DNA from 4 places in the Streptomyces avidinii genome. Region 3 is predicted to be linked to each of the others. Evidence: riboswitches for the same ligand, from Rfam matches in the RefSeq annotation. Region 3 holds a riboswitch; each other region holds the start of a gene.

Region 1 (7,247 bases), 2.2 Mb from region 3:
GTTGGCCTTCGAGGTGCCGTTGCCGACGTCGTCGGACGCGTCGACCAGGGCGATCCGCAGGGGCAGCCGGGCCAGTTCGCGGGCAATCGCCGAGCCCACCACGCCGGCGCCGACGACCGTGACGTCGTACTCCCCGCCGGGCAGGGCGCCGCCGGTGGTGACGGTGGTGGTTGCGGCGGAGGTGGTCGCGGCGGTGGTGACGGCGGTGACGCTCACGCCGGTGCTTCCGCGAGCAGCGCCGACACCGCCGCGCGGAACCGCGTACGGCGCCCGGCCGCGTCCGCCGGGTCGGCGCGCGGCTCGTAGACGGCGGACGGCTTCCACTGCGGGACGGCCTCGGAGAGGGTGAGCGAGGGGTCGAGTCCGAGCCGGGCGACGGCGGCAACGCCGAGCGCGGTGACGTCGGGCAGCGCCGACACCTCGACGGGGATCCCGAGCAGGTCGGCCTGGGCCTGCATGAGCAGCGCGGAGCGGGTCAGCCCGCCGTCGACGCGCAGGGCGGCGAGCGGGGCGCCGAGGTCGGCGGCGACGGCGTCCGCGAGTTCCGCCACCTGGGCGGCGACGCCGTCGCACAGGGCGCGCACCAGGTGCCCGGCGGTGGTGTCGAGGCCCAGACCGGTGACGGAGCCCCGCAGGTCGCCCCGCCACCACGGAGCGGCGAGCCCGGCGAGCGCCGGGACGAAGGTGACGCCACCCGCGTCCGGGACGCTCCCGCCCACGCTGTCGATGTCCGCGGCGCCGGAGATCACCCCGAGGTCGGTGAGCCAGCGCACGGCGGAGGCGGCCGTGTACACCTGCCCGTCGAGGCAGTAGCTGGTCCGGCCGGCGAGCCGCCAGGCGACGCAGCCGACCAGCCCGGAGGTACTGCGCAGGGGGCGCGGGCCGGTCTGCGCGAGCAGGAACGCGCCGGTGCCGTAGGTGCACTTGGCGGTGCCGGTCTCGGTGACGCTCTGGGCGAGCAGGGCGGCCTGCTGGTCGACGAGCAGTCCCGTCAGGGGCAGTTCGGGACCGAAGGCGGTGGTGGTGCCGACGTGGGTGTCCGCGTCGACGACCTCCGGCAGCCGTTCGCCCGTGAGGCCGTAGGCGTCGAGTGCCACGTCCGACCAGCGGGTGGTGTCGAGGTCGAGCAGCTGGGTGCGGCCGGCGGTCGCCGCGTCGGTGACGAAGGCGCCGGTGAGGCGGTGCACGAGCCACACGTCGCTGGTGGTCACGACGCCGCGCCTGGTCAGGTGGCGGCGTATCCAGGCCATCTTGGGGGCGGCGAAGTACGGATCGAGCGGGAGGCCGGTCGTCTCCCGCAATGCCGCTGCGTGCGGGGCCAGTTCGGTGCAGAGCTGTTCGGCGCGCCGGTCCTGCCAGACGATCGCGTCGGTCAGCGGCTCGCCGGTCGCCGGGTCCCAGGCGAGTACGGTCTCGCCCTGGTTGGCGAGGCCCACCGCCACCACGGGCTCGCCGGCCGCCGCCAGCGCGGCGCGTCCGGCGTCGACGACCGAGTTCAGCAGCTCGCCGGGGGCGACCTCGACGCGGCCGCCCGGCAGGTAGCGGGGCCGTACGGGGGCGGATCCGGAGCCGATGACCCCGCGTACCGGACAGACGACGAGCGCCTTGGTCCCCGAGGTACCTTGATCGACAGCGAGCACCGGGCCCGTCATCACCGCTCCGTCCCTGGTGTCACCGTGATCGAACATCGGTCGGAAGCCTTCACCAGCGGACGTCGCCCGTCAAGATCCGCCCGCGACAGTCCTGCGCCGGTTTCGCGCCACTGACGCATAATCACATCTCGCTCCTGGCTTGATACTTGCGTTCGAACAAGATTCTGGGTGCGAATGCTCACGATCGCTCTATAGTGATCGCCGATCAACGGGCAGCGACATCGACCGTGGGTCAACGGCGGGGGTTCGCCGAACAGTTCTCGCATGGTTCACGCATCCCTGGCACCGGGCAAGGCTGCAGCGCGGCGGCCGAGCACCGGATCGACCCACCCTCCATGCGATCCGAGGACTGATGATCAGGACCACCGCAGCACACGCCCGACCGGGCCGCCGTCGCCGCCCGTCGCCCGGGACGAGGTGATGGCGGGCAGCGATTTCCGGCCCGTCTACCATCCGGCCGGCCACGACAACGAGCTGCGTTCCGCCGCCCAGGACGTGCGCAGCGGGCGTTGGGTGTCGATGGCGCGCTTACTCGAACGCACCGACGGCTGGGGGCTGTGGACCCAGCGCACCCAGGTCCTCGCCGCCGTCTCCGCCGGATCCGACGTGGTCAAGGCCTGGCGGGCCGAGGAACCGAACAGCGTCGCCGCACTCGTGATGCACACGCGCGTCACCGTCGAGCGGGCCGTCCGCGCCCACCGGGCCGGACACCCCCGCACCGGTGAGCTGTGGCAGGAGGCCTGGGAAACCTGCCGGGAGGCCGCCGGCATCAGCCCCGCCGACCCCGTGCCCTGGGTCTGCCTGCTCGCCCTCGCCCTCCTCGACGACCACCGGCAGATGGCCGAGCACCGGATCGCGCCACCCGGCCCGATGCTGCCCCCGGGCCCCTGGGGCATCCTCGCGGAGGCCGACAAGCGCGACCCGCACAACCGCGAGGCGTACCACCGCATGCTCCAGTTCGTGTACGCGGGCACGCCCGGACCGCTCTCCGAGGCGGCCAACTTCGTGCACTGGGCGGCCGGTTCCGCACCCCCGGGATCTCCCCTGCACGTCCTGCCGCTGTACGTAAGGGTCGAGCGCTACCGGCGCGAACGGGGCCAGGAGCGGGCACTCGACCTGCACTGGGTCGCGGAGGACGCCGTCCGCGACGCCCTGCACGCGATGGACACCTGGTTCCACCACGCCGACCTGCCGCGCGCCTCCCCGCTCGATCTGAACCAGCTCGCCCATGCCCTGTGGGGAGCCCTCCAGTTCGAGGAGGCGGCCCGGGTCTTCGACACCATCGGGCCTTACTGGACCACCGTGCCATGGGCCCAGCGGACCCGTGACCCGGCCGACCGCGCCCTCGCCGAGGAGGTGTTCCTGCAGGCCAGGTCTCGCAGCCTGGCCGGCCGGAACTGACCCCCGCCTCCTTCCCCACGGCACGGCCCCGCTCGCTCCACCCACACCCCCAGGCTCCACCGTCCCCCGTGCTCCACAGACCCCCGGAGGTACCGCCGTGTCCAGAACCGAATGGGCAGCCCGCCCGGATCGCAAGGCCCCACCCCAGCAGGACGAGGAACAACGGCTCAGGGAACTCGGCTACCAGCCCGTGCTCGCCCGCCGGATGGGCGGCTTCGGCAACTTCGCCATCAGCTTCTCGGTCATATCCGTCCTCTCCGGCTGCATGACCCTCTACGGCTTCGGCATGGGCTCCGGCGGCCCGGCCGTGATGCTGTGGGGCTGGGTCGGCGTCGGCCTCTTCGTGCTCTGCGTGGGCCTCGCCCTGGCGGAGGTGACCAGCGCCTACCCCACCTCCGGGGCGCTCTACTACATGGCCGACCGGCTCGGCGGACGCCGCTGGGGCTGGTACACGGGCTGGCTCAACCTGCTCGGCCTGCTCGGCGCCATCGCCGGGATCGACTACGGCGCGGCCCTGTTCACCGGCGCCTTCCTCAACCTGCGCTTCGGGTTCGTGCCCACCCCCGGCTCGACCTTCCTGATCTTCCTGTGCATCCTGCTGCTGCACGCCGCGCTCAACCTCTTCGGCGTCCGCCTCGTCAGCGTGCTCAACTCCATCAGCGTCTGGTGGCACCTGGGCGGTGTCGCCGTGATCGTCGGCGCCCTGGCCTTCGTACCCGACAACCACCAGTCGGCCTCGTTCGTCTTCACCGAGTTCGTCAACGACACCGGCTGGGCCAACCCGTTCTACGTGGCGGCGGTCGGCCTGCTGCTCGCCCAGTACACCTTCTCCGGCTACGACGCCTCCGCGCACCTCTCGGAGGAGACCTCCAACGCGTCCGTCTCCGCCGCCAAGGGCATCGTCCGGGCCATCTGGGTCTCCTGGATAGCCGGTTTCGCCCTGCTCGCCGGCCTCACCTTCGCCATCCAGGACTACGCGGCCGTCCAGGGCAGCGCCACCGGCGTCCCGCCCGCCCAGATCTTCATCGACGCGCTGGGCTCGGGCGGCGCCACCGCCCTGCTCCTCGTCGTCATCGTCGCGCAGCTCTTCTGCGGCAACGCCGAGGTCGCCGCCGCGAGCCGGATGGTCTTCGCGTTCAGCCGTGACAACGCACTGCCCGGCTCCGCGCTGTGGCGCAAGGTCAGCAGCCGGACCCAGACGCCGGTACCGGCCGTCTGGCTCGCGGTCGCCGTAGCGGGCGTACTGGCCCTGCCGTCGCTGTACTCCGCCACCGCCTACGGGGCCGTGACCGCCATCAACGTCATCGGCATCACCCCGGCCTACGCCATCCCGATCTACCTTCGCCTGCGCGCCGGCAACCGCTTCGAGCCCGGCCCCTGGAGCCTGGGCCGCTGGAGCAAGCCGATCGGCTGGATCGCCGTCGTCTGGGTGGCGCTCGTCACCGTCCTCTTCTGCCTGCCCCAGAAGTCCCCGGTCACCATCGACTCCATGAACTACGCCGTGATCGCCCTGGCGGTGGTCCTGGTCCTGGCCAGCGTCTGGTGGTACGTCGCCCGCCGCTCGTACGGCACCCCGTCGGCCTACGGCAACGCCCGCGAACAGGCGGAGATCGCCGAGGACATCGTCTGACCCGCCCGGCACGAGACCGTGCGGCCGGACGCGCGTCACGTCCGGCCGCACGGGCGACCGGCGACGCCGCCGGGCCGCAGGCACCGGTCGAGCTTCCGCCGCAGGCCGCGGCACGCGCCGGGCGGACGATGGCCGACCTCCCTTGCTCCGTCGGGCGGATCGTGCCGCCTTCATGTCCTACGCCCCGGACGCCGACCGGCTGGAGGCGCTGTCGGACCGGCTCGTGCTCGCCCGCGGCAACGACTCCGCGGCGAACTGCCGTACCGCCCGGCCGCTTTGCCGGCCGAGCGGTACGGCTGGGCTGTCTCATTTTCGCGGTCCGGCATGTGGACGGCTTTAGTCACGCTCCGGCGAGTCCGCCTAGGGTGGTTTCCGCAGCTGGTTCGCCCCGTCCGCCAGGCGGGATGCGTCGTAAGAGGGAACCCGGTGGGAATCCGGGACTGCCCCGCAGCGGTGAGCGGGAACGACCGCCGTCATACGCACTGGGACCGGACAACGGTCCTGGGAAGCGACGGCCAGTAGGTGCCCGCCGGGAGACCGGCAGGCGTGCCCGCGAGTCCGAAGACCTGCCCGTTGCCCGCACGCGACCGTTCGCATGCGGCCATTCCGGTGACCTCGTGGGCGGGTCGGCGTACACAACGAGCGGCACGTGCGGCATCTTCCGCGACGTGGGCCGCCCGTTCTGTCGTTCCCTTCGCGTCCGCGTCCCGTCCGCGGGATGTTCAGGACACATCTCGCGAAGGAGAGTTCCGTGACAGCGAAGCCCGCGACCGCGGCAGCACGAGCCACCGTTTACGGCTACGCCCGCCAGGGACAGAACCGCGAACTGAAGAAGGCCATCGAGGGCTACTGGAAGGGCCGCGTCACCGCCGACGCCCTCCGGCAGACCGCCGCCGACCTCCGCCGTTCGAACTGGCAGCAGCTGGCCGACGCCGGCATCACCGAGGTGCCGACCGGTGACTTCTCGTACTACGACCACGTCCTGGACACCAGTGTCATGGTCGGCGCCGTTCCCGAGCGGCACCGCGCGGCCGTCGAGGCGGACGCGCTCGACGGCTTCTTCGCGATGGCCCGGGGCACCCAGGACGTCGCCCCGCTGGAGATGACGAAGTGGTTCGACACCAACTACCACTACCTCGTCCCCGAACTCGGCCCGGACACCGTCTTCACCGCCGACTCCACCAAGCAGGTCGCCGAGCTGACACAAGCGCTCGCGCTGGGCCACACGGCCCGCCCGGTCCTGGTCGGCCCCGTCACCTACCTGCTGCTGGCCAAGCCCGCCCCGGGCGTGGCCGCCGACTTCCAGCCCCTGACCCTGCTCGACCGGCTGCTGCCCGTCTACGCCCAGGTCCTGGCGGACCTGCACGCCGCCGGCGCCGAGTGGGTGCAGCTGGACGAGCCCGCCCTGGTCCAGGACCGTACCCCGGCCGACCTGAACGCCGCCGCCCGCGCCTACCGGGAGCTCGGCGCACCGACCGACCGGCCCAAGCTGCTCGTCGCCTCCTACTTCGACCGGCTCGGCGACGCCCTCCAGGTGCTCGCCGCCGCGCCCGTCGAGGGCCTCGCGCTGGACTTCACCGAGGGCGCCGCCGCGAACCTCGCCGACCTCGCCGCCGTCGGCGGCCTGCCCGGCAAGCGGCTCGTCGCAGGTGTGGTCAACGGCCGCAACATCTGGATCAACGACTACCAGAGGTCCCTGACCACCCTCGGCACCCTCCTGGGCCTCGCCGACCGGGTGGACGTCGCCGCGTCCTGCTCCCTCCTGCACGTCCCGCTGGACGCCAACGCCGAACGCGACATCGATCCGCAGATCCGCCGCTGGCTCGCCTTCGCCCGCCAGAAGACCACCGAGATCACCACCCTCGCCCGCGGCCTCGCCCAGGGCACGGACGCCATCACCGCCGAACTCGCCGCCAACCGCGCCGACCTCGCCTCCCGCGCCGGCTCCGCCATCACCCACGACCCGGCCGTCCGCGCCCGTACCGGCGCCGTCACCGACGCGGACGGACGCCGCTCACAGCCGTACGCGCGGCGGACCGTCGCGCAGCGCGCCCACCTGGGCCTGCCCCTGCTGCCCACGACCACCATCGGGTCGTTCCCGCAGACGAACGAGCTGCGCACCGCGCGCGCCGGTCTGCGTGCCGGGCGCATCGACGCCGCCGGGTACGAGGAGCGGATCAAGGACGAGATCCGCGAGGTCCTCTCCTTCCAGGAGAAGACCGGGATCGACGTCCTGGTGCACGGCGAACCCGAACGCAACGACATGGTGCAGTACTTCGCCGAGCAGCTGACGGGGTACCTCGCCACCCAGCACGGCTGGGTGCAGTCCTACGGCACCCGCTACGTCCGCCCGCCGGTGCTGGCCGGGGACATCTCCCGCCCCGAGCCGATGACCGTGCGCTGGACCTCGTACGCCCAGGCGCAGACGACCAAGCCGGTCAAGGGCATGCTGACCGGCCCGGTCACCATGCTCGCCTGGTCCTTCGTACGCGACGACCAGCCCCTCGGCGACACCGCCCGCCAGGTGGCACTCGCCCTGCGCGACGAGGTGGGCGACCTGGAGG
Region 2 (7,247 bases), 2.6 Mb from region 3:
TGGCCCACTCCCCCGTGGTGTGCGAGGGCCGGCCCAGCCACCAGGACACGGCCTACTACACGGTGCCGAGCGGGGCGGGGGTCTTCGCGACCGGGACGATGCGGTGGGTGGAGGCGCTGGATGCGACGGGTGACGGGCGGAGCGGGCGCAACCACGGTCTGGACGCGCGGTCGGGGGCGCTGACCACGCGGGTGACCGAGAACCTCCTGCGGGTGTTCGCCGCGGGCCCGGCCGGCCGGACACACCCGGCGCAGGACAACGTCGAGGCCGTGTACGGGAGTTCGTGAGGGACGCAGGCTCCGGTGCGGGCCGAGGGGAGCCGATGGCAGCCGGTGGGAGCCGGTGGCTGCTGCCTTCCGGGACGGGCGAAAGGGGGTGGACTGCGCCCGAACGGGGTGTCTAGGATCGTGATCACGGCATCGCGTGTCGGTCACCGACCGGGTGAGGCATGGAGGCGCCGCGACGTGCCTTTCGGAGGCATTCACTCATGTCCGTCCAGCTGAACCACACGATCATCCACTCCCGTGACAACCGGGAATCCGCCACCTTCCTGGCCCACATCCTCGGTCTCGAGGTCGGGACCGAATGGGGCCCCTTCATCCCCGTCGACACCTCGAACGGCGTCACCCTGGACTTCGCGACGATCCCGGTCGAGTCCCTCACCGTGCAGCACTACGCGTTCCTCCTCTCCGAGGAGGAGTTCGACGTGGCGTTCGAGAAGATCCGGTCGGCCGGGGTCCCGTACTTCGCCGACCCGCACGGCAAGCACCCCGGCGAGATCAACCACAACGACGGGGGCCGCGGGGTCTACTTCACGGACCCCAGCGGGCACGGGATGGAGATCATCACCCGTCCGTACGGGTACCAGGACCCCGGCGCCGAGTAGGCCGCCGCAGCCGTGGCTCCGCCTCCCGGCCCCGCTCCCGGCCCCGGCACCGGCCCCGGAGGTCATCCGGCCGTCGTACGCCTGTCCCCGTCCAGGGGCAGGTAGACGATGTTCGGCGCGCCGGTGTCCGGGTGGACCTCGACGCGGGTCCGTACGCCGTACACCTCGGCCAGCAGTTCCTCGGTGAGCACCTCGCGCGGCGGGCCCGAGGCGGCGACCCGGCCTCCCGAAAGGACGTACAGCCGGTCGCAGTAGGCGGCGGCGAGGTTGATGTCGTGCAGGACGAGCAGACCGGTGGCGGGCATGGTGCGGACCAGGGCCAGGATCTCCAGCTGGTAGCGGATGTCGAGGTGGTTGGTCGGCTCGTCGAGGGCCAGCAGGCCCGGGTCCTGGACGAGGGCGCGGGCCACCAGGGCCCGCTGGCGTTCGCCGCCGGAGAGCTCGTCGAAGCGGCGGGCGGCGAAGCGGCCGGCGTCGACGGTCTCCAGGGCCTCGGCGACGCGCCGTGCGTCGCCCGGTCCGTCCTGTTCCCAGAACCGTTTGTGCGGGCTGCGCCCCATGGCGACGACCTCGCGGACGGTCAGCCCGAGGGTGCCGCTCGCGTCCTGCGGTACGACCGCCACGCGCCGGGCCCGGTCCTTGACGGTGAGCCCCTCCGCGTCCGCGCCGTCCAGCAGGACGCGGCCCGCGGTGGGGCGCAGGGCTCCGTAGACGCAGCGCAGCAGGGTGGTCTTGCCGCTGCCGTTGGGGCCGACCACACCCACCGTCTCGCCGGGGCGGGCGGTGAGGTCGATGCCGTGCAGCAGCGTGTGCCCGTCGATCTCGTAACGTACGCCCTCGACGGCGAGTCCCACCGGCGGCGCCGCCTCGCGCTTCCCGGTCATCCGGTGACCCCCTCGGTCCGGGTGGAGCGGCGCAGCATCCACAGGAAGAACGGCCCGCCGACGAGTGCGGTGACCACGCCGACGGGTATCTCGGCGGGCGCGGCCGCGGTACGGGCCACCAGGTCGGCCAGGACCAGGAACACCGCCCCGCCCAGCGCGGCCACCGGCAGCAGCGCCCGGTGCCCGGCGCCGACGACCATGCGGGCGGCGTGCGGAACCATCAGCCCGACGAAGCCGATCGCCCCGCTGTAGGCGACGAGCACGCCGATGACGAGTGAGGTGAGGACGAAGGCGGCGGCGCGGAAGCGCCCGGTGTCCAGGCCGAGGGTACGAGCTCCCTCCTCTCCGGCCAGCAGCAGGTCGAGCGGCCGGGCGAGGGCGAGGAGCAGTCCGGTGCCGAGGAGCAGCGCGAGGGCGGGCAGGGTCAGTTCGTCCCAGCGGGCCCCGCCGAGGCCGCCGAGGGTCCAGAAGAGGACGGAGCGGATCTGGTCGGGGTGCGCGGAGAGCACGAGGACGAGGCTGGTGAGGGCGGACAGGATGTACTGCACGGCGACGCCGGCGAGGGTGAGCCGTCCGGTGGTCATGGTTCCGCCGCGCCGGGCCATCGCGTAGACGGCGACGAGCGCGGCCATGGACCCGGCGAAGGCGGCGAGCGGCAGGCCCATGCCGAACGCGAAGGCCCCCGTACCGAAGACGATCACGAGGACGGCGCCGGCCGAGGCCCCGGAGGACGCGCCGAGCAGGAAGGGGTCGGCGAGCTCGTTGCGTACGAGGGCCTGCAGCACGGTGCCCGCGACCGCGAGCCCGGCGCCGACGACGGCCCCGAGGAGGACGCGCGGCAGCCGGACGTCCCAGATGATGGCGGCGAAGGCGCCGGTGCGCCGCTCCCCCGACAGGCCGCCGAGGACGATGTCGAACACGCGCTCGGGGGCGATCCGGACCGCCCCCAGCGCGAGGCCGGCCACCGCGGAGACGACGAGCGCGGCGGCCAGGACGAGGAGGACTGCGACGGTGCGCAGCCTCACGGGGCGGTGGGGTGGAGCTGCGCGCCGAGGGACTCGACGGCGTCGGCGACGCGCACGCCGAGGACGGCCGAGGAGAGCGGCAGCACCACGAAGCGCCGGTTCTTGACGGCGGGAACCTCGGCGAGGGCCGGGTCGTTCAGCAGTCGCTGCTTCTTGGCCTCGACGGTGGTGCCGCCGTAGTCGTAGATGAGGACGACCTCGGGCCGGCGCTCGATGACCTGCTCCCACGACACGTCGCCGAAGGTGTCCTTGAGGTCGGCGAAGACGTTCGTGCCGCCGGAGAGCGAGACGATCTCGTTGCCGATGCCGTTGCCGCCGGAGGTCGCGGCGGAGGCCTCGCCGGAGTCGTAGACGAAGACGGACGGCCGGGGCCGGTCCTTGACCCGGGCGGTCACGGCGTCGATGCGGCGCTGCTCCTCCTCGACGAGCTTCGCGCCGCGCTCGGGCACCCCGAAGGTGCGGGCCACCTCGGTGATCTCGGTCTTCAGCTGGTCGAGGCCGACTTTGCCCTCGGTGCAGTACTCCACGTTGAGCCGGGAGTTGATGCCGGAGGTGGCGAGTCCCTCGCGGTCGCGGCCCTGTCCCTTGTCGAAGGCGCTGGCGTACCCGCCGTAGACGAAGTCGGGGTCGGCGCCGAGCAGGATCTCCTTGGAGGGGTACTCCTTGGCCAGCACCTTGATCTTGTCGTAGGCGGGCCGGTACACCGGGAGCACCGCGTCGTCGAGGTAGGCGGACCCGGCGATCCGGTCGCCCAGCCCGAGGGCGAGCAGCAGCTCGGTGGCGTGCTGGTTCATGGTGACCGCGCGCTGCGGCGGGGCCTGGTAGGTGCTGCTCACACCGCAGTTGGTGAGGGTGTACGGAAACCCGGGCGCGGCGGCGGGGTTCCCCGCGGCCCTGTCCTCCCCCACCCCGGGGGAACCGGCGCACGCGGCCAGGGGTATCAGGAGTGCGACGGGTATGAGCGCGCGCAGGGCGGCGGCGCGGGAACGCGACAGCATGACGAGGCCTCTCCGGGGGATCCGCGTCCCCTGGTACGTGAAACTGCGAGGGAGGCGGTGCGTCAGTGTCTGACTCCCGGTCTCCCTCGCGGGAAGGACCGGTCACAGTGGCGGGACCGCACCGGAATCGCACCGGTTTCCTGTCCTGCACCGCCTGGGTAACGCGCCCAGTCTGCCAGAAGCCACCAGGCCACCGGGTCCGGGTGGTCCGGTGGTGGACGCAGCGAAGCCCGGACGGGAGAAGTCGCCCGTCCGGGCTTCATGGGTATGGCTGCTGACACGTTGCAGGGGCGGCAGGACTCGAACCTGCGACCATCGGTTTTGGAGACCGGTGCTCTGGCCAACTGAGCTACGCCCCTTCGGTGGATCAACCATGGCACGGCCGGCTCCGGAGCTCCACTGATTAACTGTCACCGCCGGAACCGCGCGGCGAGACGGAAACCTGCTGGTCACCGGTCGAGCCCATCGGGGATGCTGCACGCATGGTGGGACGAGACTCCGCGATCCGGATCGTCGAAGAAGAACTGGACCGCGACTACCGGAGGGAACTGGCGATCGGGCTGGACCCGATACGTACGGCCATCGTGCAGGCACGGCGGCACGAGCTGGTGTGGATCGTCTCCTGGACCTCCGAGGAGTACATCCGCACCCGGAAACCGAGTTCCGCACTGGTCGGAAACGGACCGTACCTGGTTGACCGGGTCGACGGCGGTCTGCACCAGATCAGCGTCGTCTCGGCTCTGACCGGGGTGTGGGAGCGGGACTACCGAGTCCGTATCAGAGGCGAGACCGAACGGACTGCGGTGGACGATCTCCACGACGAGGTCGGGGCGGTGACGTCCGCCGGCGGAAGGCTCTGCGCCTTGCGCATGCTGCGCCGGAAACTACCTGTGCTGACCCCCGCCCAGGCCATCGAGTACGTGACGGCCCTGACGGAGGGCGACGCTCCGGCGCACCTCGTGGAGGTCGCCGTCCGAGAGCTTGTCCCGCCGACCGAACGCTTCGTGCATACGATCCGCGCGCCTGGGAACCAGCGAGCCCACTGAGTCCGGTACAGATCGAGAACGCCCCCTTCCCCGCCGACGAGGCGTGATGCGAGGTGTGAAGGTGGTGATCGTCTCGGGGTTGGGCAGGGGCCAATGGTTGGGGACGTCGAGGTGGATCTGATCCGGCTGGCCGACGGGGCGGGCCCGACAACGCGGCGAGGTGCGGTGCCGGGCACCGCGGGCCCGGCAGGATCCGGAAGAGACGGCCTGGCCGCCGGCCGGGGAGTCCGGTGGCCGCGGTGGCAACGGGATCCGCGTCGAGGTCGACCGCCGGTTCTCCACGCCCGTGCCCGTCGTCACGGTCGCCGACGAGGAGGTGTCCGCCTCATCGGTCCGCCTCTGGCTGGACGTGGGCGACGGCTGGGTCGAGGAGCTGCGCCGGCAGTACCGCCAGGTCCGGGAGGTATGGCCGAACGAGGTCGTGGTGGGGCCGCGTCCCAGGAGCTACTGGCAGTGAAGGGTGGCGGGAGCCCGGGGTGCGGAGGATCGTGGGCAGGGGGACCCGTGGAGCGGGAGGTTCCGTCATGCGCCGAGGTCGACGGCTCCTCGTGGCGCTCGCGCTCCTCGCCCCCGCCCTGCTGGGCTTCGCCCCCGGTGACTCGGGCGAGACGATCTCCCTCGCCGGGAACCTGCCCGGCGAGCGGCTCGATGTCACGTTGACGCAGGTGGTCGACCCCACGGCACCCGCGTCCCCCACGAACCCCGACGACCCCGCCGGCCCCGACCGGCTCGTCGCGACGCGCTTCCGCCTGGAGAACACCGGAACCGCCGTCTACCAGGACTCCCCCTCCCCGGCCACGCATCTCCTGGACGCCGACGGGCAGCGGTTCACCGGGCTCGACCTGCCCACCGCGGCCGGACCGGCCTTCCCCGGCACCGTCACGCTCGACCCCGGCGCCGCGGCGGAGGGCTTCGTCACCTTCCGGCTCCCCGCCGACGCCGAACCCGCCGCGGTCCAGTTCGCCCTCAACGGCGGACTGGCCGACGACGTCGGCCAGTGGAGCCTTCCGCTTCCGCTCCCGTAGCCGGCGGCGAGTTTCGGCCGCCCCCTTGACCACTCTGGTCCAGACCAATAGTTTCCGGCATGCACAGCGCACGCGCACACGCCCCGCTCCCCGCATCCGCAAAGGAAGCCCATGCGCCGCAGCATGCTCGGCAGGCTGGCCGTCGCCGCCTGCTCCCTCTCCCTGCTGACCGCCTTCGCGCCCGCCGCCGCCGCGCAGGCCGACGGCGGCCACGACCGTCCGTACAAGAAGGTCGGCTACTTCACCCAATGGGGCGTCTACGGACGGGACTTCCAGGTCCAGGACCTGGAGGCGAACGGCTCCGCCGGAAAGCTGACCCACATCAACTACGCCTTCGGCAACGTCAGTCCGCAGGGCAAGTGCTTCACCGGGAACGTGCCCGGCGAAGCCGACGCCTGGGCCGACTACGTGCGCCCGCTCGACGCCGCGAACTCCGTCGACGGGGTGGCCGACACCGGCGAGCAGCCGCTCGCCGGGAACTTCAACCAGCTGCGCGAGCTCAAGGCCAAGCACCCCGGGCTCAAGGTGCTGATCTCGCTGGGCGGCTGGAGCTGGTCCACCCACTTCTCGGACGCCGCGCTCACCCCGGCCTCCCGCAAGGCCTTCGTCGAGTCCTGCATCGACCTCTACATCAAGGGCAACCTTCCCCAGGACGGCGCCCGCGGCGGAGCCGGAGCGGCCGCCGGTGTCTTCGACGGGATCGACCTCGACTGGGAGTGGCCCGGTTCCGCGGGTGACACCGACACGAAGTACCGGCCCGAGGACAAGCAGAACTTCACCGCGCTCGTCAAGGAGTTCCGCACGCAGCTCGACGCGTACGCGCGGAGCCAGAAGAAGAAGACCACGTACGAGCTGACCGCGTTCGTCCCGACCGCCCCCGCCAAGATCGACGCCGGCTTCGACGTCCGCCGGATCATGCGCGATCTCGACTTCGTGACCCTCCAGGGCTACGACTTCCACGTCTCCGGCGAACCGAGGACCGCTCAGCAGTCCGCACTCCGCGCCCGGGACGACTTCAGCGTCGACGGCACGGTGGACGCCTGGCTCCGGCGCGGCGCGCCCGCGAGCAAACTGGTGATGGGCATGCCGTTCTACGGTCAGGGCTGGACCGGCGTCAGTGGTGGCGGGGACGGCATGGGCCAGCCGGCCACGGGCCCGGCACCGGCCACCTGGTCCGCCGGGTACGAGGACTACAAGGCGCTGAAGAAGCTCGCCGACTCCGGCACATACACGATCCACCGGGACCGGCGCGGCGGCCACGCCTGGCTCTTCGACGGCACCACCCTGTGGACGTACGACGACCCGCAGGTGCTGCGCACCAAGACCGGGTACATCCGCGAACACGGCCTCGGCGGTGCGATGTTCTGGTCGCTCGACGCGGAC
Region 3 (7,247 bases):
GTAGCCGTTCACCTGGAGGAACTCACCGCTGAGCGTCTCGCGCTTGAAGAGGTTGGAGACCTGCGGCTCGATGCACTCGTACACGCCGGCGATCGAGGCGATCGTCGCCGTCGGGGCGATGGCGAGCAGCAGGGAGTTGCGCATACCGGTCTCGGCGACGCGGGCGCGCAGCGCCTCCCAGCGCTCCGGCCAGTTCAGCTCGACGTCGTAGTGGTCCGGGTGCAGGACACCGCGGGCGGTGCGGGTCTGCTCCCAGGCCGGCAGCGGGCCGCTGCGCTCGGCGAGGTCGCACGAGGCCTCGTAGGCGGCCAGCATGATGCGCTCGGAGAGCTTGGTGGACAGGGCCTTCGCCTCGGGGGAGTCGAAGGGCAGCTTCAGCTTGAAGAAGACGTCCTGGAGGCCCATCGCGCCCAGGCCCACCGGGCGCCAGCGGGCGTTGGAGCGGCCGGCCTGCTCGGTCGGGTAGAAGTTGATGTCCACCACGCGGTCGAGGAAGGTGACGGCGGTACGGACGGTCTCGTCGATCCGCTCCCAGTCGATCTCGCCGTCCACGACGAAGGCACCCAGGTTGACCGAGCCGAGGTTGCAGACGGCGGTCTCGCCGTCGTTGGTGACCTCGATGATCTCGGTGCACAGGTTCGAGGAGTGCACGACGGTGCCCGGCTCGGCGGTCTGGTTCGCCGTGCGGTTGGAAGCGTCCTTGAAGGTCATCCAGCCCTGGCCGGTCTGCGCGAGGGTGCGCATCATCCGGCCGTACAGGTCGCGGGCGGGCATGGTCTTGCGGGCCAGGCCGTCCGCCTCGGCCTTGCGGTAGGCGGCGTCGAAGTCGTCGCCCCACAGGTCGACCAGCTCGGGCACGTCGGCCGGGGAGAACAGCGACCACTCGGCGTCGGCGTTCACGCGGCGCATGAACTCGTCCGGCACCCAGTGGGCGAGGTTCAGGTTGTGCGTACGGCGCTGGTCCTCACCGGTGTTGTCGCGGAGCTCCAGGAACTCCTCGATGTCCGCGTGCCAGGTCTCCAGGTAGACGGCGGCGGCGCCCTTGCGGCGGCCGCCCTGGTTCACGGCGGCGACGGAGGCGTCGAGGGTCTTCAGGAACGGCACGATGCCGTTGGAGTGGCCGTTGGTGCCGCGGATCAGCGAACCGCGGGCGCGGATGCGGGAGTACGACAGGCCGATGCCGCCGGCGTGCTTGGAGAGCCGGGCCACCTGGTGGTAGCGGTCGTAGATCGAGTCGAGCTCGTCCAGCGGGGAGTCCAGCAGGTAGCAGGAGGACATCTGCGGGTGCCGGGTGCCGGAGTTGAAGAGCGTGGGGGAGGACGGCAGGTAGTCCAGGCGGCTCATCAGCCGGTACAGCGAGGCCACTTCCTCCACGGCCTGCACGCTGTCGTCCGCCGCGAGGCCGCAGGCCACGCGCAGCATGAAGTACTGCGGGGTCTCGATGACCTGACGGGTGATCGGGTGGCGCAGCAGGTAGCGGCTGTGCAGGGTGCGCAGACCGAAGAAGCCGAAGCGGTCGTCGGCGCCCTCGGCGAGGGTGAGCTCGACGAGCGAGTCCAGGCGGCTCGCGTGGGTGCGCACGAACTCGGCCGTGCGGTCGGCGATGAGGCCCTCGCGGTGGCCGACCTCGACGGAGGCCGAGAAGGAGGTGGAGCCCTGGCCCGCGGCCTCGTCCCGGACGGCCAGCGTCAGCAGGCGGGCGGCGAGCCGGGAGTAGGCCGGGTCCTCGGAGATCAGACCGGCGGCGGCCTCCGTGGCCAGCCCGCGCAGTTCGGCATCGTCGGCGGCGGAGCTGCGGCCGCGCAGGGCGGAGGCCGCGACCCGGCCGGGGTCGGTGTCGGGGAGGTCCGCCGTCAGTTCGGTGAGGGTACGCAGCAGCGTGGCCCCCGGGCCCTCGGTGTTGTCGCCAGAAGTGGACTCGGCGCGCGGTGCGGAAGGCGCGATGGTCACGGCGGGAGCTCTCCCTCGCTCGGCCCGGTCATCGGCGGAGCGGGGCGCGAGCGGGCGCATGCGGGCGCGACAGGAACGCGTACCCCGCATGGCGTCCACCGGCCCAACCGCGAGGCCCGGACGTGTCGGCACCCGGTTCGGTCGAGCCGGGCGCGCTGACGGCAGGTCATCGGACTTGGTGTCCGGATGCCGGACACTTCATACCGTTGCGGGACAGTTCCGGATTCTCACCGGATTCCCCTGCGGCGACAGCAGGCATGAGCATACATGTGGGGGCGGCCCGATGCGGCAACCCCCACATGTAGTGTCGGCGTGGCTACAGCTTGAGCCGATACGTGAGGAGTGTCAGGCCTTCGATCGGCGCCCAGTCCCGCTCCGGCGTGCGTACGAAGCCCAGGCGCGTGTAGATCCGGTGGGCGCCGGCCATGCTGCGCTGGGTGGAGAGCACGATGCCCGTGACCCCCTCGACGGCCCGCGCCCGTTCGATGCACGCCCGCACCAGAGCCTCGCCGGCGCCCTGGCCGCGCGCCGCGTGGGCCACCGCGAGCATCCGGAACTCCGCCTCGTCGGGGGCGGCGATGTCGGCGAGCGGGCTGCCGGGCGCGGCGAAGGTCACCCCGCCCAGCACCCGCCCGTCCCGCTCGGCGACGAGCACCTCGGCCGAGGCCGCCCGGCCGGCCACGTCGCGCAGCACGTGTAGGTATGCGTCGTCCTCGTTGAAGTCCAGATGCCCGTCGGCGAGGTAGGCCTGCGCCGTGATCTCGCCCAGCTCCGCGTAGTCGGCGGGCACCACCGTTCTGATCACCATGTCCATGCGGTCGAGTGTGCAGGACGGGTGCCGGCGGGCGGCGCCGTCGCCGGAGACGGCTGAACAGCGCGAAGGCCCCGCCGGAAGCAACCGGCGGGGCCTTCGGCGCGCGGGGCGGCTCAGCAGCAGCGGAAGCCCTCGCGGGGGTCCGCCTCGCGCGCGTCCGTACGGGCGCGTTCGAAGGCGCGGCGGGTGAGGACCTCCGCGTCCGGGTCGTGGGAGCGGGCGTGGGCCACGTACCGGTCGTACGCGGCCTCGCCCGAGAACTCCCGTACGTAGAACCGGGCCCTGGCCAGCGCGCTCCGTACGGTGCTCACGCCACCGGCTCCTTGACGTGTCCGCCGCCCGCGTCCGGGCCCGCCGCGGCGAGCTCCGCCCGCTCGTCCGCGGTGGCGATCAGACCGGCCGGGGCGACGATCTTCGACTCGGTCCACGGGACCTCGGAGAGGGTCGCCGACTCCGGGTTGCGGACGGCCTTCAGGCAGGTCCGGGCCGCGTCCGCGAGGACCACGATGATCAGGACGGCGAAGAAGGCGCACAGCACGCCGTCGACCGTGGCATTGGTGACCACGGTGTGCATGTCGTCCATGTTCTTGGCCGGCGCCAGCACCTTGTCGGCGTCGATTCCGGCCTGGTACTTGTCGCGCTGGGCGAAGAAGCCGACCTTCACGTCCTCGGAGAAGATCTTCTGGTAGCTCGCGGTGAGGGTCACGGTGGCGTCCCAGACCAGCGGAACGCCCGTCACCCAGGCCCACTTGAGCCGGCCGGACTTGACCAGCAGCGTGGTGCAGACGGCCAGCGCGACCGCGGCGAGCAGCTGGTTGGCGATGCCGAAGAGCGGGAAGAGCTGGTTGATGCCGCCCAGCGGGTCCTTGATGCCGACCCACAGGAAGTAGCCCCAGCCGCCGACGACGATCGCGCTCGCGAACCACACGCCGGGCTTCCAGCTGACGTCCCTGAAGGACTTGTGCACGTTGCCGAGGGTGTCCTGGAGCATGAACCGGCCCACGCGGGTGCCCGCGTCGAGCGTCGTCAGGATGAAGAGCGCCTCGAACATGATCGCGAAGTGGTACCAGAACGCCTTCATGCCCGCGCCGCCGATCACGGCGGAGAAGATCTCCGACATTCCGAGTGCGAAGGTCGGCGCGCCGCCGGTGCGGGAGAGCAGGCTGGCTTCCTCCACGTCCTTGGCGGCCTGGGCGAGGGCCTCGGGGGAGATGGCGAAGCCGAAGTTCGTCACCGCCTGGGAGGCGGACTCGACGGTGGTGCCGATGACGCCACCGGGGGAGTTGACGGCGAAGAAGAGGCCGGGTTCGATGATGCAGGCCGCGATGATCGCCATGACGGCGACGAAGGACTCGGTCAGCATCGCGCCGTAGCCGATCATGCGGACCTGGGTCTCCTTCTGGATCATCTTCGGGGTGGTTCCCGAGGAGACCAGGGCGTGGAAGCCGGAGAGCGCGCCGCAGGCGATGGTGATGAAGACGAACGGGAACATCGACCCGGCGAAGACCGGTCCGTCGCCGCTCGCCGCGAAGTCGGTGACCGAGGGCATCTTCAGCGTGGGCATCGCGATGACCACGCCGAGCGCGAGGAGCGCGATGGTGCCGACCTTCATGAAGGTGGAGAGGTAGTCGCGGGGCGCGAGCAGCATCCACACCGGCAGGACCGATGCGAGGAAGCCGTACACGACCATCCAGATGACCAGCGTCTCCTTCTCCAGGGTGAAGGTCCCGGCGAAGGAGGACTCGGCCACCCAGCCGCCCGCGACGATGGCGAGCAGCAGCAGCGCGACGCCGATGACGGAGACCTCGGTGACCCGGCCCGGCCGCAGGACGCGCAGGTAGAAGCCCATGAAGACGGCGATCGGGATGGTCATCCCGATGGAGAAGACACCCCAGGGCGAGTGCGCCAGGGCGTTGACGATGACCAGGGCCAGCACCGCCAGCAGGATGATCATGATGGCGAACACGGCGACCAGGGCGGCGGCCCCGCCGACGGGACCGATCTCGTCCCGGGCCATCTGGCCCAGTGAACGCCCGTCGCGGCGGGTGGAGAAGAACAGGGTGACCATGTCCTGGACGGCCCCGGCGAAGATGACGCCCGCGACGATCCAGATGGTGCCCGGCAGGTAGCCCATCTGCGCGGCGAGCACGGGTCCCACGAGCGGACCGGCGCCGGCGACGGCGGCGAAGTGGTGGCCGAAGAGCACCCGGCGGTCGGTGGGATGGAAGTCGACACCGTTGTCAAGGCGTTCGGCGGGGGTGGCGCGGGTGGCGTCCACCTTCAGTACGCGGTCCGCGATGAAGCGCGCGTAGAAGCGGTAGGCGATCGCGTACGAGCCCAGTGCGGCGGCGAGCAGCCAGGCCGCGGAGATCTCCTCGCCGCGGGAGAGCGCGAGCACGCCCCAGCCGATCGCGCCGACGAGTCCGACGAGCACCCACACGGCGATGGACCTGGGCGAGGGCGAGCCGGGCGTGGTGCCCGGACTCGCCGCGTCCCGTTCTGTCCCTGTTGCTTCCGGTTCAGGCATGACCTCGTCCCCTCGTCGATCATCTGCGTAAGCGCAGGGAATCTACGGGGGATTGCCCGGTGAGCGTAAGCCCCCGTCCGCAATCCGGTATGTGAAGGAATTCGGTACGCGGGATCCGCCGGGCGGGGACGCAGGGCCAGGTCAGACGGCGGGACGCTTGAGCCTGGCGACGAACTTGTAGCGGTCGCCGCGGTACACCGACCGCACCCACTCCACCGGTTCGCCGTCGGCGTCCAGGGAGTGCCGGGAGAGCATCAGCATCGGCAGCCCGACGTCGGTGCCGAGCAGGCCGGCCTCGCGCGGGGTGGCCAGGGAGGTCTCGATGGTCTCCTCGGCCTCGGCCAGGTGCACGTCGTACACCTCGGCGAGAGCGGTGTAGAGAGAGGTGTACTTGGCGAGAGACCGGCGCAGCGCGGGGAAGCGCTTGGCCGACAGGTGGGTGGTCTCGATGGCCATCGGTTCGCCGCTCGCCAGCCGCAGCCGCTCGATGCGCAGCACCCGGCCGCCGGTGGTGATCTTGAGCAGTCCGGCGAGGGTGTCGTCGGCGGTCACGTAGCCGATGTCGAGGAGCTGGGAGGTGGGTTCCAGCCCCTGGGCCCGCATGTCCTCCGTGTAGGAGGTCAGTTGCAGGGCCTGGGAGACCTTGGGCTTGGCGACGAAGGTGCCTTTGCCCTGGATCCGCTCCAGTCGCCCCTCTACGACCAGTTCCTGAAGGGCCTGCCGGACGGTGGTCCGCGAGGTGTCGAACTCGGCCGCGAGCGTGCGCTCCGGCGGCACCGGGGTGCCGGGCGGCAGTGTTTCGGTCATGTCGAGCAAGTGCCGCTTGAGTCGGTAGTACTTGGGCACGCGCGCCGTGCGAGTGGCTGCCCCGCCCTCCGGCTCCGTGGTCGCCCCTTCGGTGGCCATCGCCGCCCGCCTTCCCGACTCCAGTTTCGCTGCCGTCACCGGCTCCTCCGATATGTGCGGTCACATCGTGACACGTAAGGGGGGACAGGCCTTCTCTCTCCCCAGGTGTCGGTCCGATAACGGACCGGGCACCCGCTCATTAGACCCTTGACACCCCTAAAGGTCTAGGCCAAGCTCCAGCTACTGGTCTAAACCAATATGGATCAGATCCCGGCCCCACGGCAGTACTTCGCGTATGTCACCGCGGCGGGCAAGGGAAGTGCAGGCAGGCATCCCTGAGGAGGGTGGCGTGAAGCGCAAGCTCATCGCGGCGGTTGGAGTCGCGGGCATGGTTATCGGCCTCGCGGCGTGCGGTGATTCCGACAGCAAGGGCGGCGACAAGGCCTCCGATGCCAAGGAGCTCACCGTCTGGCTGACGGTCGACGCGCAGAAGAACTGGCCGGAGCTCGTGAAGGCGGCCGACGACGCGATCGTCGCCAAGCACCCGGGTCTCACCATCAAGCACGAGTACTACGGCTGGCCGGACAAGAACGCCAAGCTGGACGCCGTGCTCGCCACGGACAAGGCCCCGGACGTTGTCGAGATGGGCAACTCCGAAATGATCGGCTACATGTCGACCGGCGCCTTCGCCGAGGTCGACCCGTCGAAGTTCGAGAACTCGGCCGCCTGGCTGGACGCCCTCAAGGAGTCCGTGACCTACGACGGCAAGACCTACGGCGTCCCCTACTACGCCGGTGGCCGCGTCGGCACCTGGCGCAAGGACATCGCCGCCGAGGCCGGCGTCACCGCCGCGCCGAAGACCTGGGCCGAGTACACCGCAGCGCTCGACAAGATCCAGGCCGCGAAGGGCGACAAGTTCAGCGCCCTCTACCAGCCCTCCCCGGACTGGTACGCCGCGATGTCCTTCGTCTACGAGGCGGGCGGCAGCATCGCCAAGAAGGACGGCGACAAGTGGAAGGGCAACCTGTCCTCCCCCGAGTCGCTGAAGGGGCTCAAGCAGTACAAGGAGCTCCTCGACAAGTACATGCACGCCGACAAGACCAAGGACGA
Region 4 (7,247 bases), 2.2 Mb from region 3:
TCAGGACGGTCGCCCGGACGGTGCCGCGCGGAATGCCGAGGAGGTCCTGGGCATAGAGGAAGATGTCGTTCCACAGGCGCGCCTCGTACCGGTTCTCCAGCTTGGGGAGGTAGAAGTACGGGCCGTGGCCGGCGTCGATCTGACGCCGGGCGCAGTGGAAGAAGTACAGGCCGAAGTCGACGAGGGACGCCGGCACCGGGCGGCCGTCGATCTCCAGGTGCTCTTCGAGGAGGTGCCAGCCGCGCGGGCGGACCATGATGGTCGCGAGGTCCGCCCCGAGCCGGTACTCCTTGCCCTCCGCGCCGGTGAAGTCGATCCGCCGCTCGATCACGTCGAGCAGGGTCAGCTGGCCGCCGATGACGTTGTCCCAGGTGGGCGCGGTGGCGTCTTCGAAGTCGGCCATCCACACGCGGGCACCCGAGTTGAGGGCGTTCACCGCCATCCGGCGGTCCGGCGGGCCGGTGATCTCCACCCGCCGGTCGGTGAGGCCCGGCGCCGGAGGTGCGACCCGCCACCGGGTGTCCTGCCGGACCGCGCGGGTGGCGAGGGGAAAGTCGAGAGGGGTGCCGCCGGCCAGGTGGCCCGAGCGGCGGCCGCGCTCCTTGAGGGCTTCCAGACGCCGGGCGGCGAACGCGTCGTCGAGCCGGGCGATGAAGTCCAGTGCCTCGGGGGTGAGTATCTCTTCGTGGCGGTCGCCCGGTGTCCCGAGGACCTCGATGCGGCGGGTCGGTGCGTGGATGGACATGCGGGTCTCCTCCAGGAGAGGGGAGGGCCGGACGGAGGTGGCTTCTCCGGCCCTCGGGGAACACGAGGTGGCGGGGTGGCCGGTGGGGTGCGGGCGGGGGCGGGGTGCCGGCGGTGCCGGCGGGGTGCCCGGGTACGGCGTGTGCGCGGGCACCCCGGGCCCTGCGGCGAGGTGGTGCGTCGGGCGTTCCGGGCGGCTGGCGGCCCGGACGAGCGGTGTCTAGTGGAACTGCTCTTCCTCGGTGGAGCCGGAGAGCGCGGTGGTGGAGGAGGCCGGATTGACCGCGGTGGAAACGAGGTCGAAGTAGCCCGTGCCGACCTCGCGCTGGTGCTTGACGGCGGTGAACCCCTGGGCCTGGGCGGCGAACTCGCGCTCCTGGAGGTCGACATAGGCGGTCATGCCGTGCTCGGCGTAGCCCCGGGCGAGGTCGAACATGCCGTGGTTGAGGGAGTGGAAGCCGGCCAGCGTGATGAACTGGAAGCGGTAGCCCATCGCGCCCAGCTCCCGCTGGAACTTGGCGATCTGGTCGTCGTCCAACGCGGCCTTCCAGTTGAAGGACGGCGAGCAGTTGTAGGCCAGCATCCGGTCGGGGTACTGCGCGTGGATCGCCTCGGCGAACTCGCGGGCCTGCTCCAGGTCCGGGGTACCGGTCTCCACCCAGATCAGGTCGGCGTACGGGGCGTAGGCGAGGCCGCGGGCTATGACCGGCGCCATGCCGTTCCGGACCCGGTAGAAGCCCTCGGCGGTGCGCTCGCCGGTGACGAACTGCGCGTCGCGCTCGTCGACGTCGCTGGTGATCAGGTTCGCGGCGAGAGCATCGGTACGGGCGATGATCAGGGTGGGAGTGCCGGCGATGTCCGCCGCCAGCCGGGCCGCGTTCAGGGTGCGGATGTGCTGCGAGGTCGGCACGAGGACCTTGCCGCCGAGGTGGCCGCACTTCTTCTCGGAGGCCAGCTGGTCCTCGTAGTGGATGCCGGCCGCGCCCGCCGCGATCATCGCCTTGGTCAGCTCGAAGGCGTTGAGCGGGCCGCCGAAGCCGGCCTCGGCGTCCGCGACGATCGGGGCCAGCCAGTCCGTCGTGTCCGAGCCGCCCTCGGCGGTGGCGATCTGGTCGGCGCGCAGCAGTGCGTTGTTGATCCTGCGCACCACCTGCGGCACCGAGTTGACCGGGTACAGGCTCTGGTCCGGGTAGGTGTGACCGGCCTGGTTCGCGTCGGCGGCCACCTGCCAGCCGGAGAGGTAGATCGCCTGGAGGCCGGCCCGCACCTGCTGGACCGCCTGGCCGCCGGTGAGCGCGCCGAGGGCGTGGATGTAGTCCTGCTCGTGGAGCTGGCGCCACAGCCGCTCGGCGCCGCGCCGGGCCAGGGTGTGCTCCTCGCGGACGCTGCCCGAGAGCCGGACGACGTCCTCGGCGGTGTAGGTGCGCTCGATGCCCGCCCACCGGGGATCCGTCGACCAGCGCTCGGCGAGGGCCGCTGCCGTCGTCTTCGTCGTGTCTGCCATGACCGTCACCGTCTCCATGAGTGCGAATCGATGGCACGAGGTGCCATCAAGTTGGATCGCGGCCCGCCGTACCGGTGTGGAACGAGCTGAGCAATGTTGCCGGACCACTCGCCGTAACCTGCCGAATCGCCGACATCAGGGCGTGAATCGGGACCGGTTGGTACGGGCGCTGCTGCCTGTTCCGGCGGGCCGCAGGACGACTCTCCCAGCGACACCCAGTGCCATCAATCATGGACGGCTGCCAAGTTCTGCGAATCTTTTCGGGCCCGTTTGCCAAGTTTGCAAAGGTCTCGGGGCCCGCATCTGTGCGTAGGGTGGGGCTCTGGGGAAGCCGGGCCGAGGGAGGGCGATGAGCAAGACGTACGCGGGCGCGCGGCTGCGGCGGCTGCGCGAGGAACGCCGGATGAGCCAGGCCGACCTGGCCCGAGTCCTGGCGATCTCGCCGAGCTACCTGAACCAGATGGAGCACGACTCCCGCCCGCTGACCGTGCCCGTACTGCTGCGGCTCACCGAGGCCTTCGGCGTCGACCCGGGCTTCTTCTCGGAACGCGACACCGGTCGCCTGGTCGCGGACCTGCGCGAGGCGCTGGCCGGCGAGGTGGCCGAGGCCCGGGTCTCGGCCACGGACCTGGCGGAGCTGGCATCCCGTATGCCCGCCGTCGCCCGGGTGCTCCTCGACCTCGGGCGGCGCAGCCAACTCCTCGCCGAGCGGCTGGCGGGAGCCGACGACGACCGGGAAGGGGCACCGGGGACCGGTGGGCCGCGCTCTGCGCACGAGGAGATCCGGGAGTTCTTCTACCGTCGCCAGAACTACCTCCACGACATCGATCTCGCCGCCGAGGACCTGGCCCGCGCCATCCGGATCCGGCCCGGGGAGGTCGTCCGTGCCCTGTCGGTGCGCCTTGCCGACCACCACGGCGTCCGGGTGGCCGCCGACTCCGAGCGGCTGCACCACTACGACGACTCCGCCCGCGTACTGCACCTGTCCGCAGGGCTGCGACCCGGTCAGCAGGCCTTCCGGATGGCCACCCAGCTCGCGCTCCTGGAGCACGCCGACGAGCTGGACCGGCTCGCGTCGGAGGACTTCGCGGCCGGATCCACCGCGCACGGGCTGGCCAGGATCGGCATCGCCAACTACTTCGCCGCCGCGTTGATCCTCCCGTACAAGGCGTTCCACACCGCCGCGGAGGAATTCCGTTACGACATCGAGCGGCTCACCGACCGGTTCGGCCTGGGCTACGAGACGGTGTGCCACCGCCTCAGCACCCTGCAACGCCCCAGGCTGCGCGGGGTCCCCTTCTCGTTCGTCCGGGTGGACCGGGCGGGCAACATGTCCAAGCGGCAGTCCGCGACCGGATTCCACTTTTCCCGCGCCGGCGGCACCTGCCCGCTCTGGAACGTCTACGAGGCGTTCGCCGCCCCCGGACGCATCCACGTCCAGGTCGCCGCCATGCCCGACGGGCAGCGCCACCTCTGGACCGCCCGCGCCGTCACCCGCCACCGCGGCGGCTGGGGCGCACCCGGCAAGACCTTCGCCATCGGCCTGGGCTGCGAGATCCGGCACGCCTCCCGGCTCGTGTACTCGGACGGGCTCGACCTGGACAACACCGGGGCCGCCACTCCCATCGGCATGGGCTGCCGCCTCTGCGAACGGCTCGACTGCCCCCAGCGGGCCGTCCCGCCGCTCGGACGGCCGCTGGCCGTGGACGAGAACACCAGCACCTTCGTCCCGTACCAGGTCGCCGACCGCGCACAGTGACGCGATCGACGACGCGCCCGACGACGTGCCCGATGACACGGTTCACCGCGGGCTCCTCTCCTCATCCGAGGCGAAGGGCTTCCGCCGTCGTCACCGCCTCGCCGGCCCGGACCCCGTGCAGGACGTGGGCCAGGACCTCCGCGCCGCGCACGACGCGGGGGCCCGGCCGGTTGAAGTAGGCGGGTCCGTCCAGCACCCACACCTCACCGGACCGCACCGCCGGCAGGTCCTCCCACCCGGGCAGGGACGTCAGCAGTTCCCGCTCGCGCAGGGTGCGTTCCGGGGCGAACCCGCACGGCATGACCAGGAGCACGTCCGGGCGGGCGGCCCGGACCGCCTCCCAGTCCATCGGCCGGGTGTGCTCGCCCGGGGCGGCGATCAGCGCCTCTCCGCCCGCGCACGTGATCTGCTCCGGCACCCAGTGCCCGGCCGGCCAGAGCGGATCCAGCCATTCGATCGCCACCACACGGGGCCGCGGCCGCCCCGCGGTGAGGGTCCGTACGGTATCCAGCCGTGCGGCGAGCGCCTCCCGGCGGGCAAGCGCGTGATCCCGTACGCCGAGCAGCTCGCCCACCGTGACCAGGCAGTCCAGTACGTCGCCCAGGGTGCGCGGCTCCAGGCTGAGCACGCGGGGCCCGCCGTCCAGGACGCGCACCGCCCGGCTGACTCCCTCGTAGGAGACGGCGCAGACGTCGCACAGGTCCTGGGTCAGGACCACTTCGGGGGCCAGGGCGCCGAGGGCGTCGGTGTCGAGGGTGTAGAGCGAGGAGCCGCTGTGCGCGGCGCCGCCGACCGCGTCGGAGATCTCCCGGCTGCTCAGGGTGTCCGTTGAGAACTCGGCGGAGGTCACCACGGGCACGCCGGCCACGTGCTCCGGGGGCCAGTCGCACTCGTGCGTACGGCCCACCAGGTCGGCGGCCAGGCCGAGCTCGGCCACGATGTCGGTGGCCGCGGGCAGCAGCGAAACGATGCGCATTCCTTGACTGTAGGCCCTGGTCCGGGGGCTTTTCACACGTCCGCGCCGCGGCCGGGGGTGGACTTACTAGGACGTCCAACTATATCTTCGTGGCAAGCCCGCGGTGCAGGGAAGCCGGTGTGAATCCGGCGCGGTCCCGCCACTGTGACCGGGAAGTGTGCTCTTCAGCAGTACAGGCCACTGACGGAATCCATCCGTCGGGAAGGCCGGAGAGCGCGCGATGATCCGGGAGTCAGGATACCGGCCGTGGGATGTTCCGTGTTGTCCACGAGGATGGAGCAGACACGCATGGCACCGGTACGTGACCACGGCCCAGGTGATCCGGCGGAGTACCCGAACGGCGAGGCCCTGTCCCCGCGTTCGTGACTCGACGAGGGCGCCCCGGCCCTCCCCTGTCCCGCGGCCCCAGCCCGCGGTGCGCACCCCGATCGGTGCCGCACCGCCCCTGCGCCGCGCCTTCCTCGGATCTCACCTGACGAGAGCAGGCTTCGATGGTCCGCGAACTCACCCACTTCATCGGCGGAAAGCACACCACCGGCACGTCCGGGCTCTTCACCGACGTGTACGACCCCAACACCGGTACGGTCCAGGCCCGGGTCCCCCTGGCGGGCCGTGCCGACACCGAGGCGGCGATCGCCGACGCCGAGGAGGCCCAGCAGGAATGGGGCCGGTGGAACCCGCAGCGGCGCGCCCGCGTCATGCTGCGCTTCCTCCGGCTCGTCGAGGGCGAACGCGACGCGCTGGCCCGGCTGTTGTCCTCCGAGCACGGCAAGACCATCGCCGACGCGCACGGCGATCTGCAACGCGGCCTGGAGGTAGTGGAGTTCGCCGCCGGTGTCCCGCACCTGCTGAAGGGCGAGTTCACCGACAACGCGGGCACCGGGATCGACGTGCACTCGCTGCGCTCACCGCTGGGCGTGGTCGCCGGGATCACCCCTTTCAACTTCCCCGCGATGATCCCCCTTTGGCAGGCCGCACCCGCACTGGCCTGCGGCAACTCCTTCGTCCTGAAGCCCTCCGAGCGCGACCCGTCCGTACCGCTGCGCCTCGCCGAACTGTTCCTGGAGGCGGGCCTGCCGCCGGGTGTGCTCAACGTGGTCAACGGCGGCAAGGAGGCCGTCGACACCCTCCTCGAGGACCCGCGCGTGCCGGCCATCGGCTTCGTCGGATCCACCCCGGTCGCCGCGCACATCTACGCCACCGCAGCCGCCCACGGCAAGCGCGCCCAGTGCTTCGGCGGCGCCAAGAACCACATGATCGTGATGCCCGACGCCGACCTCGACCAGGCCGTGGAGGCGCTCATCGGCGCCGGCTACGGCTCGGCGGGCGAGCGCTGCATGGCCATTGCCGTCGCCGTCCCCGTCGGTGAGGAGACCGCGAACGCCCTGGTGGCCAAATTGACCGAGCGGATCGCCACCCTTCGCGTGGGGCGCTCCGACGACCCCGAGGCCGACTTCGGGCCGCTGGTCAGCCGGGACGCGCTCGACCGCGTGAACCGCTATGTCGGCATCGGAGCCACCGAGGGCGCCGAACTCGTCGTCGACGGACGCGGGTTCACCCTGCCCGGGCACGAGAACGGCTACTTCGCCGGAGCCACCCTCTTCGACCGGGTGACCCCGCAGATGCGGATCTACCGGGAGGAGATCTTCGGCCCGGTGCTGTCCGTCGTCAGGGCCGCCGACTACGAGGAGGCCCTGCGGCTGCCCACCGAGCACCCGTACGGCAACGGTGCGGCCGTCTTCACCCGTGACGGGGACACCGCGCGCGACTTCACCCGCCGGGTGGGTGCCGGCATGGTCGGCGTCAACGTGCCGATCCCCGTGCCCGTCGCCTACCACACCTTCGGCGGCTGGAAGCGGTCCGGCTTCGGGGACCTGAACCAGCACGGCCCCGACTCCATCCGCTTCTGCACCCGCACCAAGACCGTCACCTCGCGCTGGCCCTCCGGGGCCAAGGAGGGCGCGAGCTTCACCATCCCGACGATGGGATGAGCGCCGTGACCACCCTCACCGAGGACCAGCTCGCCCTCGCCGAGGTCACCCTCGACTTCGCCCAGGAACACCTCGCACCGCACGCGGTCGCCTGGGACCGGGACAAGCACTTCCCGGTCGACGTGATCCGGCGGGCCGCCGCCCTCGGCCTCGGCGGGGTCTACGTGCGCGAGGAGCACGGAGGTTCCGGACTCGGCCGGGCCGACGGCGTCCTCGTCTTCGAGACCCTCGCCACCGGATGCCCGTCCATCGCCGGATACCTGTCCATCCACA

Evidence for each region. A riboswitch is a leader RNA that binds a small molecule or an ion and turns the genes downstream of it on or off. The one in region 3 is predicted to bind cobalamin.
Region 1: it holds a riboswitch for cobalamin, as region 3 does, so the genes downstream of both, metE (5-methyltetrahydropteroyltriglutamate--homocysteine S-methyltransferase) here and OG373_RS14385 (ribonucleoside-diphosphate reductase subunit alpha) in region 3, are expected to answer to the same signal.
Region 2: it holds a riboswitch for cobalamin, as region 3 does, so the genes downstream of both, OG373_RS03325 (ABC transporter substrate-binding protein) here and OG373_RS14385 (ribonucleoside-diphosphate reductase subunit alpha) in region 3, are expected to answer to the same signal.
Region 4: it holds a riboswitch for cobalamin, as region 3 does, so the genes downstream of both, OG373_RS05305 (CoA-acylating methylmalonate-semialdehyde dehydrogenase) here and OG373_RS14385 (ribonucleoside-diphosphate reductase subunit alpha) in region 3, are expected to answer to the same signal.

Annotation. Positions count from the first base shown of each region.
Region 1 is NZ_CP108863.1:1,146,566-1,153,812, forward strand. Features, by position in the region: gene OG373_RS05255 (FAD-dependent oxidoreductase) at 1-216, opposite strand, end outside; gene OG373_RS05260 (FGGY family carbohydrate kinase) at 213-1,652, opposite strand; gene OG373_RS05265 (hypothetical protein) at 2,073-3,053, shown strand; gene OG373_RS05270 (amino acid permease) at 3,259-4,683, shown strand; cobalamin riboswitch at 5,046-5,272, shown strand; gene metE (5-methyltetrahydropteroyltriglutamate--homocysteine S-methyltransferase) at 5,435-7,247, shown strand, end outside.
Region 2 is NZ_CP108863.1:707,564-714,810, forward strand. Features, by position in the region: gene OG373_RS03305 (N,N-dimethylformamidase beta subunit family domain-containing protein) at 1-287, shown strand, start outside; gene OG373_RS03310 (VOC family protein) at 488-886, shown strand; gene OG373_RS03315 (ABC transporter ATP-binding protein) at 949-1,770, opposite strand; gene OG373_RS03320 (FecCD family ABC transporter permease) at 1,767-2,795, opposite strand; gene OG373_RS03325 (ABC transporter substrate-binding protein) at 2,792-3,790, opposite strand; cobalamin riboswitch at 3,836-3,975, opposite strand; tRNA gene OG373_RS03330 (tRNA-Trp) at 4,079-4,152, opposite strand; gene OG373_RS03335 (YrhB domain-containing protein) at 4,276-4,839, shown strand; gene OG373_RS03340 (DUF5959 family protein) at 5,000-5,296, shown strand; gene OG373_RS03345 (hypothetical protein) at 5,364-5,864, shown strand; gene OG373_RS03350 (glycoside hydrolase family 18 protein) at 5,976-7,247, shown strand, end outside.
Region 3 is NZ_CP108863.1:3,321,117-3,328,363, reverse strand. Features, by position in the region: gene OG373_RS14385 (ribonucleoside-diphosphate reductase subunit alpha) at 1-1,950, opposite strand, end outside; cobalamin riboswitch at 2,093-2,222, opposite strand; gene OG373_RS14380 (GNAT family N-acetyltransferase) at 2,267-2,764, opposite strand; gene OG373_RS14375 (CstA-like transporter-associated (seleno)protein) at 2,878-3,075, opposite strand; gene OG373_RS14370 (carbon starvation CstA family protein) at 3,072-5,291, opposite strand; gene OG373_RS14365 (GntR family transcriptional regulator) at 5,433-6,197, opposite strand; gene OG373_RS14360 (extracellular solute-binding protein) at 6,487-7,247, shown strand, end outside.
Region 4 is NZ_CP108863.1:1,159,097-1,166,343, reverse strand. Features, by position in the region: gene aceB (malate synthase A) at 1-745, opposite strand, end outside; gene aceA (isocitrate lyase) at 965-2,248, opposite strand; gene OG373_RS05315 (short-chain fatty acyl-CoA regulator family protein) at 2,598-4,007, shown strand; gene OG373_RS05310 (cobalamin-binding protein) at 4,069-4,983, opposite strand; cobalamin riboswitch at 5,057-5,247, shown strand; gene OG373_RS05305 (CoA-acylating methylmalonate-semialdehyde dehydrogenase) at 5,475-6,974, shown strand; partial or broken gene OG373_RS05300 (acyl-CoA dehydrogenase family protein) at 6,971-7,247, shown strand, end outside.